One region of the Bacillus basilensis genome, then DNA from elsewhere that is predicted to be linked to it. Evidence: a T-box and tRNA genes for the amino acid it is inferred to sense, from the RefSeq annotation. Region 1 holds a T-box; the other holds one or more tRNA genes.
The links. The T-box of region 1 lies ahead of ACQVV1_RS24925 (valine--tRNA ligase). A T-box ahead of a tRNA ligase gene usually reads a tRNA of that ligase, here a tRNA-Val.
Positions count from the first base shown of each region.

Region 1 (6,204 bases):
AACGGGAGAGTACGTTGCACGGCAAGATGATTCAGCCCATTCATTAAGAGATCTATCACCAGCGAAGTCAATTGATTATGTCGAAACAAGGGAAGATGGGGTTAATGAACTTGTTCATTCCTTTCCGCTTGAAATATCAATTCCAAGAAATCGAGTGAAAGTAATTGAAGAACTATATGTATCCATCGAAGAATTTGATTACGAATTAAAGGAAAATGGTTGCTTACAATTACTAGCGGATATATCTATTACAGGTTTATGTGATGAAGAAAGAATCGAGGAAGAAGAGGATGAAGAGGAAGAAACGGCGTATGCTGAGTTAGAAGCTGATTCAGCACAAGAGGATGAAAATAGACCAACGCCGCACATAGAAGAACCAGTCTATAAGGAATCGGATGAATGGGAAGATTACGCATTTGAACCGTTCCAATTAGAGGAAAGAAAAGAACAGGAATTAGAAGAAGAGGAAATAGAAGAACATGAATTTGTGGAGCGTGAAGAGGAGAAAGAAACGACGCCACAATTTGAATTGTTCGGACGAAAAGATTTCAAGAAAGAAAAAGCGAAAAAGCAGGAAGAGCAAGAAGAAGCGTACTCACAGCGAGATGAAAATGCGCTTTATTTAACACAATTATTTACGAAAGAACCGGAAGAAGAATTTACGAAGTTAAGAATGTATTTCGTGCAAGAAGGGGATACAATTGAATCTGTTGCAGAACGTTATGATACGTCTGTACAAAACTTATATCGTGTAAATCAATCGGAAGATATATATTTAACTACGGGGCAAATTATTTATATTCCCGTTTCAAGGGCAAAGGCGAAATAAGGGAGTGAGTGTTTTCACTCACTTCTTTTCCTGGAGTCTACGTTTTGAATAGAAAGGGTTATTCGTATGGATATGGAATTACGAAATCGCTATGAACCCATTGTAAGGCAATATAGATTGGATATGCAGCATATGGAAGAGCACGGAAGCGTAACGAAAATTTATACGAATCAAGGTCCATATGCGCTCAAGAAAATAGAAGGTAGAAAGTTAGAGCGGAATAACTTTCTGCATCATATTCAATATTTGAAGGAGAAAGGTTTTTCAAATTATGTACCTATCTACCATGCGACGGATGGAAATTATATTTTAAGTGACGGGACGTATAATTATTATTTAATGCCTTGGTTAGAACGTGCGGAAGGAAGCGGCGAGGATAATGATCAATACCATAAAATGTTTCAGACTCTCGGAACGTTGCATCAAAAAACAGTAAAAGAAGAAACGTATACAGAAGAGGATCTAGAAAAACATTATACAAATATATCCGATCGCTGGGAGAATGATGGCGAGATTCTAGAAGAGTTTCTTGTAGAATCTGAAGCGAAGTGGTATATGTCACCATTTGAACTGCAATATTGTACGTACTATCATCATGTAATGAGAGCGCGTGAGTTTGCAACGAAGCAATTAAATGAGTGGAACGATGCGATGAAAGAAAAAGAGACAACACGCATTACGTTTGTACATGGTAACGTATCACTTAATCATTTTTTATTCGACTATGAGCGGAATGGCTATTTTATTAGTTTAGAAAAATCAAAGTTTGCAACACCTGTGCAAGATATTGTAGGGTTTTATTCTCGGTCGTTAAACACATATCCAATTGCGCGAAGTGATCGGTTTGAATGGTATCAAATGTACCAAAAAAATTTCCCTTTTACGAAAGAAGAGCAACTACTCATGTTTGCGTATATGACGTATCCATCGCAATTTATTCGGCAAATCCAGTCTTATAAGAAAAGAAGAGAGAGTCGTAATGAGGAAAATGAACTTCTCGGAGTGAAGAGCTTGCAACAATCGCATTGGCTCGTTAGTAATATAGAATATTTCCTTTCGCAATTACAAGCTGCCCAGCAAGGGAACGGATAAAGTGAAACTTTAATCAGTGGGGGGTTCATCCCCCGCCGATTATTAGTTGAACCAATCGGGCATTTACGGGCAGTTGATCTCCCACCTAACTTCTTTGCTTCAGCTGAATTTTGAGGTGGAGGTCTTACTGCCCGCAAATAGCGGGGTAAAGAAGATAAGTAGAGGTGCTACTTATCTTCTTTTTTTGGTCCGAAAAGCTGTAGTATTAAATTTATCTTGACGAATAAGGTTTCGTTTTTTACACTATTGTATATAATAATTAACAATCATATAAATGCCTTGAAGGGGAAGAGTATAACAAGAAACGTCTTCAGAGAGGAGAATCATTAGCTGGGAGATTCTCTAGATAGTTATGTTAGAAGGTAGCCCTGGAGCATCTTTTCTGAACGGAATAGTTCTCATTAGGAAAAGACGGATTTGTCCGTTATCAAATTAAGAGTATAAGCAAATTCTTGGATTTGTTTGTAAATAAAGGTGGTACCGCGATGTCCCTCGTCCTTTTTGGATGAGGGGCATTTTTTATTTTAAGGAGGGAAAATAATGTCAAACACGGAAAAGAATTTACCAACTAAATATGATCATATGTCCGTTGAAGAAGGCCTTTATCAGTGGTGGCTAGAAGGCAAATATTTTGAAGCAACAGGAGATGAGAAGAAACAACCGTATACAATTGTAATTCCACCTCCAAACGTAACTGGTAAGTTACACTTAGGTCATGCTTGGGATACAACTCTTCAAGATATTTTAACTCGTACGAAGCGTATGCAAGGTTACGATGTATTATGGCTTCCAGGAATGGATCATGCGGGAATCGCAACACAAGCGAAAGTAGAAGGGAAACTTCGTGAAGAAGGTATTTCACGTTACGATCTTGGCCGTGAGAAATTCCTTGAAAAAGCTTGGGAATGGAAAGAAGAATACGCTTCTCATATTCGTCAACAATGGGGGAAAGTTGGTTTAGGACTAGACTACTCTCGTGAACGCTTCACATTAGACAAAGGTTTATCTGATGCGGTTAATAAAGTATTCGTTCAATTATACAAAAAAGGCTTAATTTACCGTGGTGAATATATTATTAACTGGGATCCAGCAACACGCACAGCTCTTTCTGATATCGAAGTAATTCATAAAGAAGTTCAAGGTGCATTCTACCATATGAACTATCCGTTAACAGATGGCTCTGGACACATTCGTCTTGCAACAACTCGTCCAGAAACGATGCTTGGTGATACAGCAGTAGCGGTTCATCCAGAAGACGATCGTTACAAACATTTAATCGGAAAAACAGTTACACTTCCAATCGTAGGCCGTGAGATTCCGATTATTGCTGATGAATACGTAGAAAAAGATTTCGGAACAGGCGTTGTAAAAATTACACCAGCTCATGACCCGAATGACTTTGAAGTAGGTAACCGTCATGATTTACCACGTATTTTAGTAATGAACGAAGATGGATCGATGAATGAAAAAGCTGGTAAGTATAACGGCATGGATCGTTTTGAGTGTCGTAAAGCGTTAGTGAAAGATTTACAAGAAGCAGGCGTATTAGTAGAAATTGAGCCTCATATGCATTCTGTAGGTCATAGTGAGCGTAGTGGTGCAGTTGTTGAGCCGTACTTATCAACACAATGGTTCGTAAAAATGGCTCCACTTGCTGAAAAAGCAGTAGCGCTTCAACAAAAAGAAGAAGAGAAAGTAACGTTCGTACCAGAGCGTTTCGAAAACACATACTTACGCTGGATGGAAAACATTCATGACTGGTGTATTTCTCGTCAGTTATGGTGGGGACACCGCATTCCAGCTTGGTATCATAAAGAAACTGGTGAAGTATACGTAGGTACAGAAGCGCCAGCAGATATTGAAAACTGGAACCAAGATAACGACGTACTTGATACATGGTTCAGTTCAGCGTTATGGCCATTCTCAACACTTGGTTGGCCAAACGAAGATTCAGCAGACTTCAAACGTTACTATTCAACAGATGCACTAGTAACTGGTTATGACATCATCTTCTTCTGGGTATCTCGTATGATTTTCCAAGGTTTAGAGTTTACAGGCGAGCGTCCATTTAAAGATGTATTAATTCACGGTTTAGTTCGTGATGAGCAAGGACGTAAAATGAGTAAATCTCTTGGTAACGGTATTGATCCAATGGACGTTATCGAGAAGTATGGTGCAGATGCAATGCGTTTCTTCTTATCAACAGGAAGTGCACCAGGTCAAGATTTACGTTTCAGCATGGAAAAAGTAGAATCTACTTGGAACTTCATTAATAAAATTTGGAATGCATCACGTTTCGTATTAATGAACATGGATGATATGAAGTATGAAGAAATCGATTTAACTGGTGAAAAATCAGTTGCGGATAAGTGGATTTTAACTCGCTTAAATGAAACAATCGAAAGCGTAACACGTAACATGGATAAATATGAGTTTGGTGAAGCTGGTCGTTCATTATACAACTTCATTTGGGACGATTTCTGTGACTGGTACATTGAAATGGCGAAACTTCCTCTATACGGTGAAGATGAAGCAGCTAAGAAAACAACTCGTTCTATTTTAGCTTACGTATTAGACCAAACAATGCGTCTATTACACCCATTCATGCCATTCGTAACAGAGAAGATTTGGCAACATTTACCGCATGAAGGCGAATCTATTACAGTAGCAGCGTGGCCGACCGTTCGCGAAGATTTACAAGATACAGAAGCTGCAGCAGAAATGCACCTTCTAGTTGATATCATTCGCTCTGTTCGTAACATCCGTGCAGAAGTTAATACGCCAATGAGCAAAAAAGTTCAAATGCAAATTAAAGCAAAAGATGAGGCTGTACTTGCTCAACTTACGAAAAATAGCTCTTACATTGAGCGTTTCTGTAACCCAAGCGAATTAACAATTCAAACGGATTTACAAGCGCCAGAAAAAGCGATGACTGCAATCGTAACAGGTGCAGAGTTATTCTTACCGTTAGCTGATCTTATCAATCTTGATGAAGAGAGAGCGCGTCTTGAGAAAGAACTTGAGAAGTTCGATAAAGAGGTAGAACGTGTACAGAAGAAACTTTCAAACCAAGGTTTCGTAGCGAAAGCTCCTGCAGCAGTTATTGAAGGAGAGCGTGCGAAAGAGCAAGATTACCTAGAAAAACGCGAAGCAGTTCGCCAACGTCTAGCAGATCTTGAGAAATAAAAATGTTTTTAGAGACTCACTATATTGGTGAGTCTCTTTTCTTTGCGTATAATAGAATGATGAAGGTTGTCTTTTGAAAGGGGAAAGCATACGTGATACATACATACGAAGAAGCGATAGGTTGGATTCATAGTCGGTTGAAGTTTGGTATTAAACCAGGATTAGAAAGAATAAGATGGATGCTAGAAGAGCTCGGAAATCCAGAGCGTCATATAAAATGTGTCCATCTTGCTGGTACAAATGGAAAAGGTTCAACGTTAACATATATGCGCTACATGTTAGAAGACGCAAAATATAAGGTAGGGACATTTACCTCTCCTTATATTGAAACATTTAACGAACGTATTAGTGTGAACGGCACACCAATTGCAGATGAAGAGATTACTGAACTTGTAAAGATGGTAAAGCCAGTCGTTGAAAAACTAGATGAGACGGATTTAGGGGAAGCAACTGAGTTTGAAATTATTACTGTTATGGCAATTTGTTATTTCGGTAAAGTCAATTTCTGTGATGTTGTTTTATTTGAAACAGGGCTTGGAGGACGCTTTGATTCTACGAATGTGATTCATCCTGTTCTCACGATTATTACAAATATTGGCCACGATCATATGCACATTTTAGGCAATACACTAGGAGAAATTGCATATGAAAAGGCGGGGATTATTAAGTCTGGTGTCCCGGTTATTACTGGTGTGCAAGATGAGGAAGCGTTGCAAGTCATTCAAAAGGTTGCAAAGGAAAATCATGCAAACCTATACGAGATGGGCAACCATTTTACAGCGTTACATAAACAGTCAAGTGAAGATGGAGAACAGTTCAATTTCACTTGTCCTTTCGCCTCTTTTGAAGATGTGCGAATCTCAATGAAAGGTGCTCACCAAGTAGGAAACGCAGCACTTGCACTGATGGCAGTCATGTATGTAAAAACATACTTATCATTTTTAATTGAGGAAGAAGAAATAAGAACTGGATTACAGGAAGCGTATTGGATTGGGCGCTTTGAACAATTGCAAAGTAATCCAGATATTATTATAGATGGTGCTCATAATCCGGAAGGTATTGAAAGCCTTGTGAAAACGGTAGAATCACATTACAAA
Region 1 covers NZ_JBNTQO010000019.1:28,204-34,407, reverse strand. The annotation lists gene spoVID (stage VI sporulation protein D) at 1-829, shown strand, start outside; gene ysxE (spore coat protein YsxE) at 896-1,921, shown strand; T-box leader at 2,192-2,424, shown strand; gene ACQVV1_RS24925 (valine--tRNA ligase) at 2,462-5,107, shown strand; gene ACQVV1_RS24920 (bifunctional folylpolyglutamate synthase/dihydrofolate synthase) at 5,200-6,204, shown strand, end outside.

Region 2 (4,794 bases), on a different contig from region 1:
GAAGATTTAAAACGTGGTATGGAGCTGGAAGGAACGGTTCGTAACGTTGTTGATTTTGGTGCTTTTGTTGATGTTGGTGTAAAGCAAGATGGTTTAGTGCATATTTCTAAATTAAGCACACAGTATGTGAAGCATCCGTTAGATATTGTATCTGTCGGACAAATTGTAAAGGTATGGGTAGATGATATTGATACGAAAAAAGGTCGTGTCGCATTATCCATGTTGCCGATTGAATAATAAGAGAAGAGAGCAGATAAAACTGCTCTTTTTTTATGGAATAGAAAGTGTAATGGATTATGAGCTTTGATGTATTTTGCTATAATAAAACCAGCATTCATTTAGTAATTTAATTTGATACCGGTTTTTTTCAAAATATGCGCGTTGCATTTGTTTTTTTAGCCACGTAGGCATAGGAATCCCTCCTTGTTTAATCCTACTCTCATAAATATAAGGTACTATTGATGAGAGGTTGGTGAGTGGATTTCTATTCATGCTATGTTTTTAGAAACCACGCTTCTTGAATGAGGATGGGTATATGTACTATTTAATATATGTATAAGAGAGGAGAAAAGTGTAAAAATATTTTTTTGTTTAGGAGGAATGAAAATGGATGAGCAAGAAATACAGCGGTTGGTGGAAGAAGTATCGATACAATACTTCGGAATGCCATTTTTACATAAAGCTATGTTCAATAGTAGGCTGCGTACAACTGGTGGACGTTATCTATTGAAGAGTCACAATATTGAACTGAATTATCGATATTACGAAATGTATGGGGAAGAAGAATTAGTCGGGATCGTTAAACATGAACTTTGTCATTATCACTTGCATATTACAGGAAGAGGATATAAGCACCGAGATAGGGATTTTCGCGAACTGTTAAAAGAAGTCGGTGCCCCCCGTTTTTGTAAACGAATGATGAATGAAGAGAAGGGAAAAAAGATTTATATGTATGAATGTATGGAGTGTTTGCTTCAATATGTAAGAAGACGTCAAATTAATACAAAAAGATATGTCTGCGGAAAGTGTAAAGGAAAACTAATTCTGATAAAGAAAATATCTTGACAGTGAAAACGCAATCCAGTATATTATAAACATGTCACGTTTGTACAAGATGTTGTGAAAAAACATCTTGACTTACAATGAGAAATTTTATAAGATACAAATTGTCTTCATTATTCCGCAGTAGCTCAGTGGTAGAGCTATCGGCTGTTAACCGATCGGTCGTAGGTTCGAGTCCTACCTGCGGAGCCATACAGAGAAGTACCCAAGTGGCTCAAGGGGCTCCCCTGCTAAGGGAGTAGATCGCGAACGCGGTGCGAGGGTTCGAATCCCTTCTTCTCTGCCATACATATTGGCCCGTTGGTCAAGTGGTTAAGACACCGCCCTTTCACGGCGGTAACACGGGTTCGAATCCCGTACGGGTCACCACTTCGGAGGATTAGCTCAGCTGGGAGAGCACCTGCCTTACAAGCAGGGGGTCGGCGGTTCGATCCCGTCATCCTCCACCATATAAACTATATGAATAATATTATCGCGGGGTGGAGCAGCACGGTAGCTCGTCGGGCTCATAACCCGAAGGTCGCAGGTTCAAATCCTGTCCCCGCAACCAAATGGTCCCGTGGTGTAGTGGTTAACATGCCTGCCTGTCACGCAGGAGATCGCCGGTTCGACCCCGGTCGGGACCGCCATTTTAATAAGGCTCGGTAGCTCAGTCGGTAGAGCAGAGGACTGAAAATCCTCGTGTCGGCGGTTCGATTCCGTCCCGAGCCACCATTTACTTTAATAAAATACGCCGGCTTAGCTCAATTGGTAGAGCAACTGACTTGTAATCAGTAGGTTGGGGGTTCAAGTCCTCTAGCCGGCACCATGTAAGTTTCGGAGGGGTAGCGAAGTGGCTAAACGCGGCGGACTGTAAATCCGCTCCTTCGGGTTCGGCAGTTCGAATCTGCCCCCCTCCACCATTTACATAGGGGCATAGTTTAAAGGTAGAACTGAGGTCTCCAAAACCTCCAGTGTGGGTTCGATTCCTACTGCCCCTGCCAAATATATTTACACAACATGGCGGTTGTGGCGAAGTGGTTAACGCACCGGATTGTGGCTCCGGCATTCGTGGGTTCGATTCCCATCAGTCGCCCCATTTTTATTTTTAAAATTATAAATAATCTAATTGATACTTACATATAATTAAGTAAGAATTCGATGGGCTATAGCCAAGCGGTAAGGCAACGGACTTTGACTCCGTCATGCGCTGGTTCGAATCCAGCTAGCCCAGCCATTTTTGCGGAAGTAGTTCAGTGGTAGAATACAACCTTGCCAAGGTTGGGGTCGCGGGTTCGAATCCCGTCTTCCGCTCCAATGAAATTTAATATGGCGGCATAGCCAAGTGGTAAGGCAGAGGTCTGCAAAACCTTTATCACCGGTTCAAATCCGGTTGCCGCCTTTTCTTTTGTGCCGATGTGGCGGAATTGGCAGACGCGCACGACTCAAAATCGTGTTCCTTCGGGAGTGTCGGTTCGACCCCGACCATCGGTATCATGAACGGCGTAACATCAAGGCTCTACACTAATTGTGTAGAGTTTTTTGTATTTTCTTCACACGACAAAATAAGCACAAAAAGTGAGTAAACGTAGAACATTATTAACAGAAGATGGTAACCATTGATGAAGAAGCATTGAATTTATTTTATACTGGTTGCCAACTTTGAAATTTAAGACCTCACACAATAAAATGAAGCGTTTATTTGAACGACTGAACGTTAAAAATTGATCCACCTTATTTACTTTTCAAAAGATAAGTATAAAATTTTTCTCGATCAAAGCACATACTATACAGTTGGAGTAAACTGTGAAACACTAAAAGGATAAAAACTAACAGTCGTTTTTATCCCTTTATAAAGAATTGCTCCAACCTGGTGACATGAAGTTAAATCCGACACCACCAGTAGATATTAGCACATGATCAGCTGGTAATTTTGTAATTTCTAAAAACTTCTTTTCAAATTCTTCTCTGTTGTACTTGTACATAGTTGAGTGACACGACCACATTTGCGTTGAAGTACTCAACCAGTCCCCTAATTCCTTTAATTCAGGAAACGACTCAAATTGAATTGGTTCATCTAATTCCATGAATCTCACTTGATAGATAGTTGGGTTTAGTTTTTCTCCTATCCCTTTAAGACCATGTGCTTTTTTCTCATTTGAATGTGTCATAATAACTCTCTCCCATCCTTCTTTCAAATTTGTGGATTCCAAAAAAATTTCTATTTTAATTATACAGCAACAGAAAGTAATTAGGGGGACGTTATGGGAAATTATCCCTTTATCTTATTGTTTAGCGAGAGATAATAAAATAAGAAAAAATAAGAAATGAAATAGGATAAACTTAATTAAGGGAGAGAAATGAAAATAAAAAGTATCAGTTATTTATTGTGATTCCATTTTGGCTCCGTTTCATTTTAATTTATCATGTTTAAAGAAGCTCAAAGATTTTAAAATGCTTAAAATAAAGGATTTTAAGGGGAGCAATTTATATAACTATATAAAATTCACCTAAAAAGACTCAAAATCGTGTTCCTTCGGGGGTGTCGGTTCATCGGTATTGGCGATGTTAGAGTCTTCTTTGCTAAATTATGTTATGTGATTCTAAAATTCGTAATAAACGTAGGAATTCATGTATAATATAACTTGTTGAAAGAACCAAATGATAGTGATTTATATTATGTCTGTAATATGAATCAAAAATGAACTTTTTATATTTCTTTTAAAAATGTGTTGAATACACATTATATTTTATATTAATATTTTTATGTAGATTTAAAACGGGAAAGAGAGTGGAAAGTATGGGTCGTAAATGGAATAATATTAAAGATAAAAAAGCATCAAAAGATGCAAATACAAGCCGTATATACGCGAAATTTGGACGTGAAATTTATGTGGCAGCAAAACAAGGCGAGCCAGATCCAGAATCAAACCAAGCGTTAAGAGTCGTATTAGAGCGTGCGAAAACATATAATGTACCAAGAACAATTATTGATCGTGCAGTGGAAAAAGCAAAAGGCGGTTCAGAGGAAAATTATGATGAGCTTCGTTATGAAGGATTTGGGCCAAATGGAGCTATGGTTATTGTAGATACACTTACAAATAACGTAAACCGTACTGCAGCAGATGTACGAGCTGCCTTTAGCAAAAACAGTGGTAACATGGGTGTAAACGGCTCTGTAGCTTACATGTTTGATGCGACAGCTGTTATCGGCCTTGAAGGTAAAACATCAGATGAAGTTCTTGAAATTTTAATGGAAGCAGATGTAGATGCACGTGACATTCTAGAAGAAGAAGATGCTGTTATTGTGTATGCTGAACCAGATCAATTCCATTCAGTACAATCTGCACTTAAAGGTGCTGGCGTTGAGGAATTTACAGTTGCAGAATTAACAATGCTTGCACAAAGTGATGTAACACTTCCTGAAGATGCTCAAGTACAATTTGAGAAAATGGTTGATGCATTAGAAGATTTAGAAGATGTGCAACAAGTTTACCACAACGTAGACTTAGGAGAATAATACGATAGAAGCCTCTGTTCGTTTAACGAATAAGGGCTTTTTTTATGAGGTTAATTAAGGTGCTGAGTTAGTAAAGGTATTTTGTTGTAGACAGGGGAATATGCTTATAGGGATATGTGAAATTTTCATTATTGCTAGGAGGCGTAATATGGAACATAAAACACCAAAGCATATCGTTGCAGTAGCAGGCTATTTAACCAATGAAAAAAATGAGGTGTTATTAGTAAAGGTAC
Region 2 covers NZ_JBNTQO010000006.1:198,473-203,266, reverse strand. The annotation lists gene ACQVV1_RS15140 (Tex family protein) at 1-237, shown strand, start outside; gene cmpA (cortex morphogenetic protein CmpA) at 295-411, opposite strand; gene ACQVV1_RS15130 (SprT family protein) at 607-1,065, shown strand; tRNA gene ACQVV1_RS15125 (tRNA-Asn) at 1,180-1,254, shown strand; tRNA gene ACQVV1_RS15120 (tRNA-Ser) at 1,258-1,348, shown strand; tRNA gene ACQVV1_RS15115 (tRNA-Glu) at 1,357-1,431, shown strand; tRNA gene ACQVV1_RS15110 (tRNA-Val) at 1,436-1,511, shown strand; tRNA gene ACQVV1_RS15105 (tRNA-Met) at 1,536-1,612, shown strand; tRNA gene ACQVV1_RS15100 (tRNA-Asp) at 1,616-1,691, shown strand; tRNA gene ACQVV1_RS15095 (tRNA-Phe) at 1,701-1,776, shown strand; tRNA gene ACQVV1_RS15090 (tRNA-Thr) at 1,795-1,870, shown strand; tRNA gene ACQVV1_RS15085 (tRNA-Tyr) at 1,881-1,964, shown strand; tRNA gene ACQVV1_RS15080 (tRNA-Trp) at 1,972-2,045, shown strand; tRNA gene ACQVV1_RS15075 (tRNA-His) at 2,065-2,140, shown strand; tRNA gene ACQVV1_RS15070 (tRNA-Gln) at 2,204-2,278, shown strand; tRNA gene ACQVV1_RS15065 (tRNA-Gly) at 2,284-2,358, shown strand; tRNA gene ACQVV1_RS15060 (tRNA-Cys) at 2,373-2,443, shown strand; tRNA gene ACQVV1_RS15055 (tRNA-Leu) at 2,454-2,535, shown strand; gene ACQVV1_RS15050 (DUF3884 family protein) at 2,892-3,212, opposite strand; gene ACQVV1_RS15045 (YebC/PmpR family DNA-binding transcriptional regulator) at 3,842-4,561, shown strand; gene ACQVV1_RS15040 (NUDIX hydrolase) at 4,710-4,794, shown strand, end outside.
Region 2: it encodes a tRNA-Val, which carries the amino acid that the T-box ahead of ACQVV1_RS24925 (valine--tRNA ligase) is inferred to sense. The anticodon was not compared.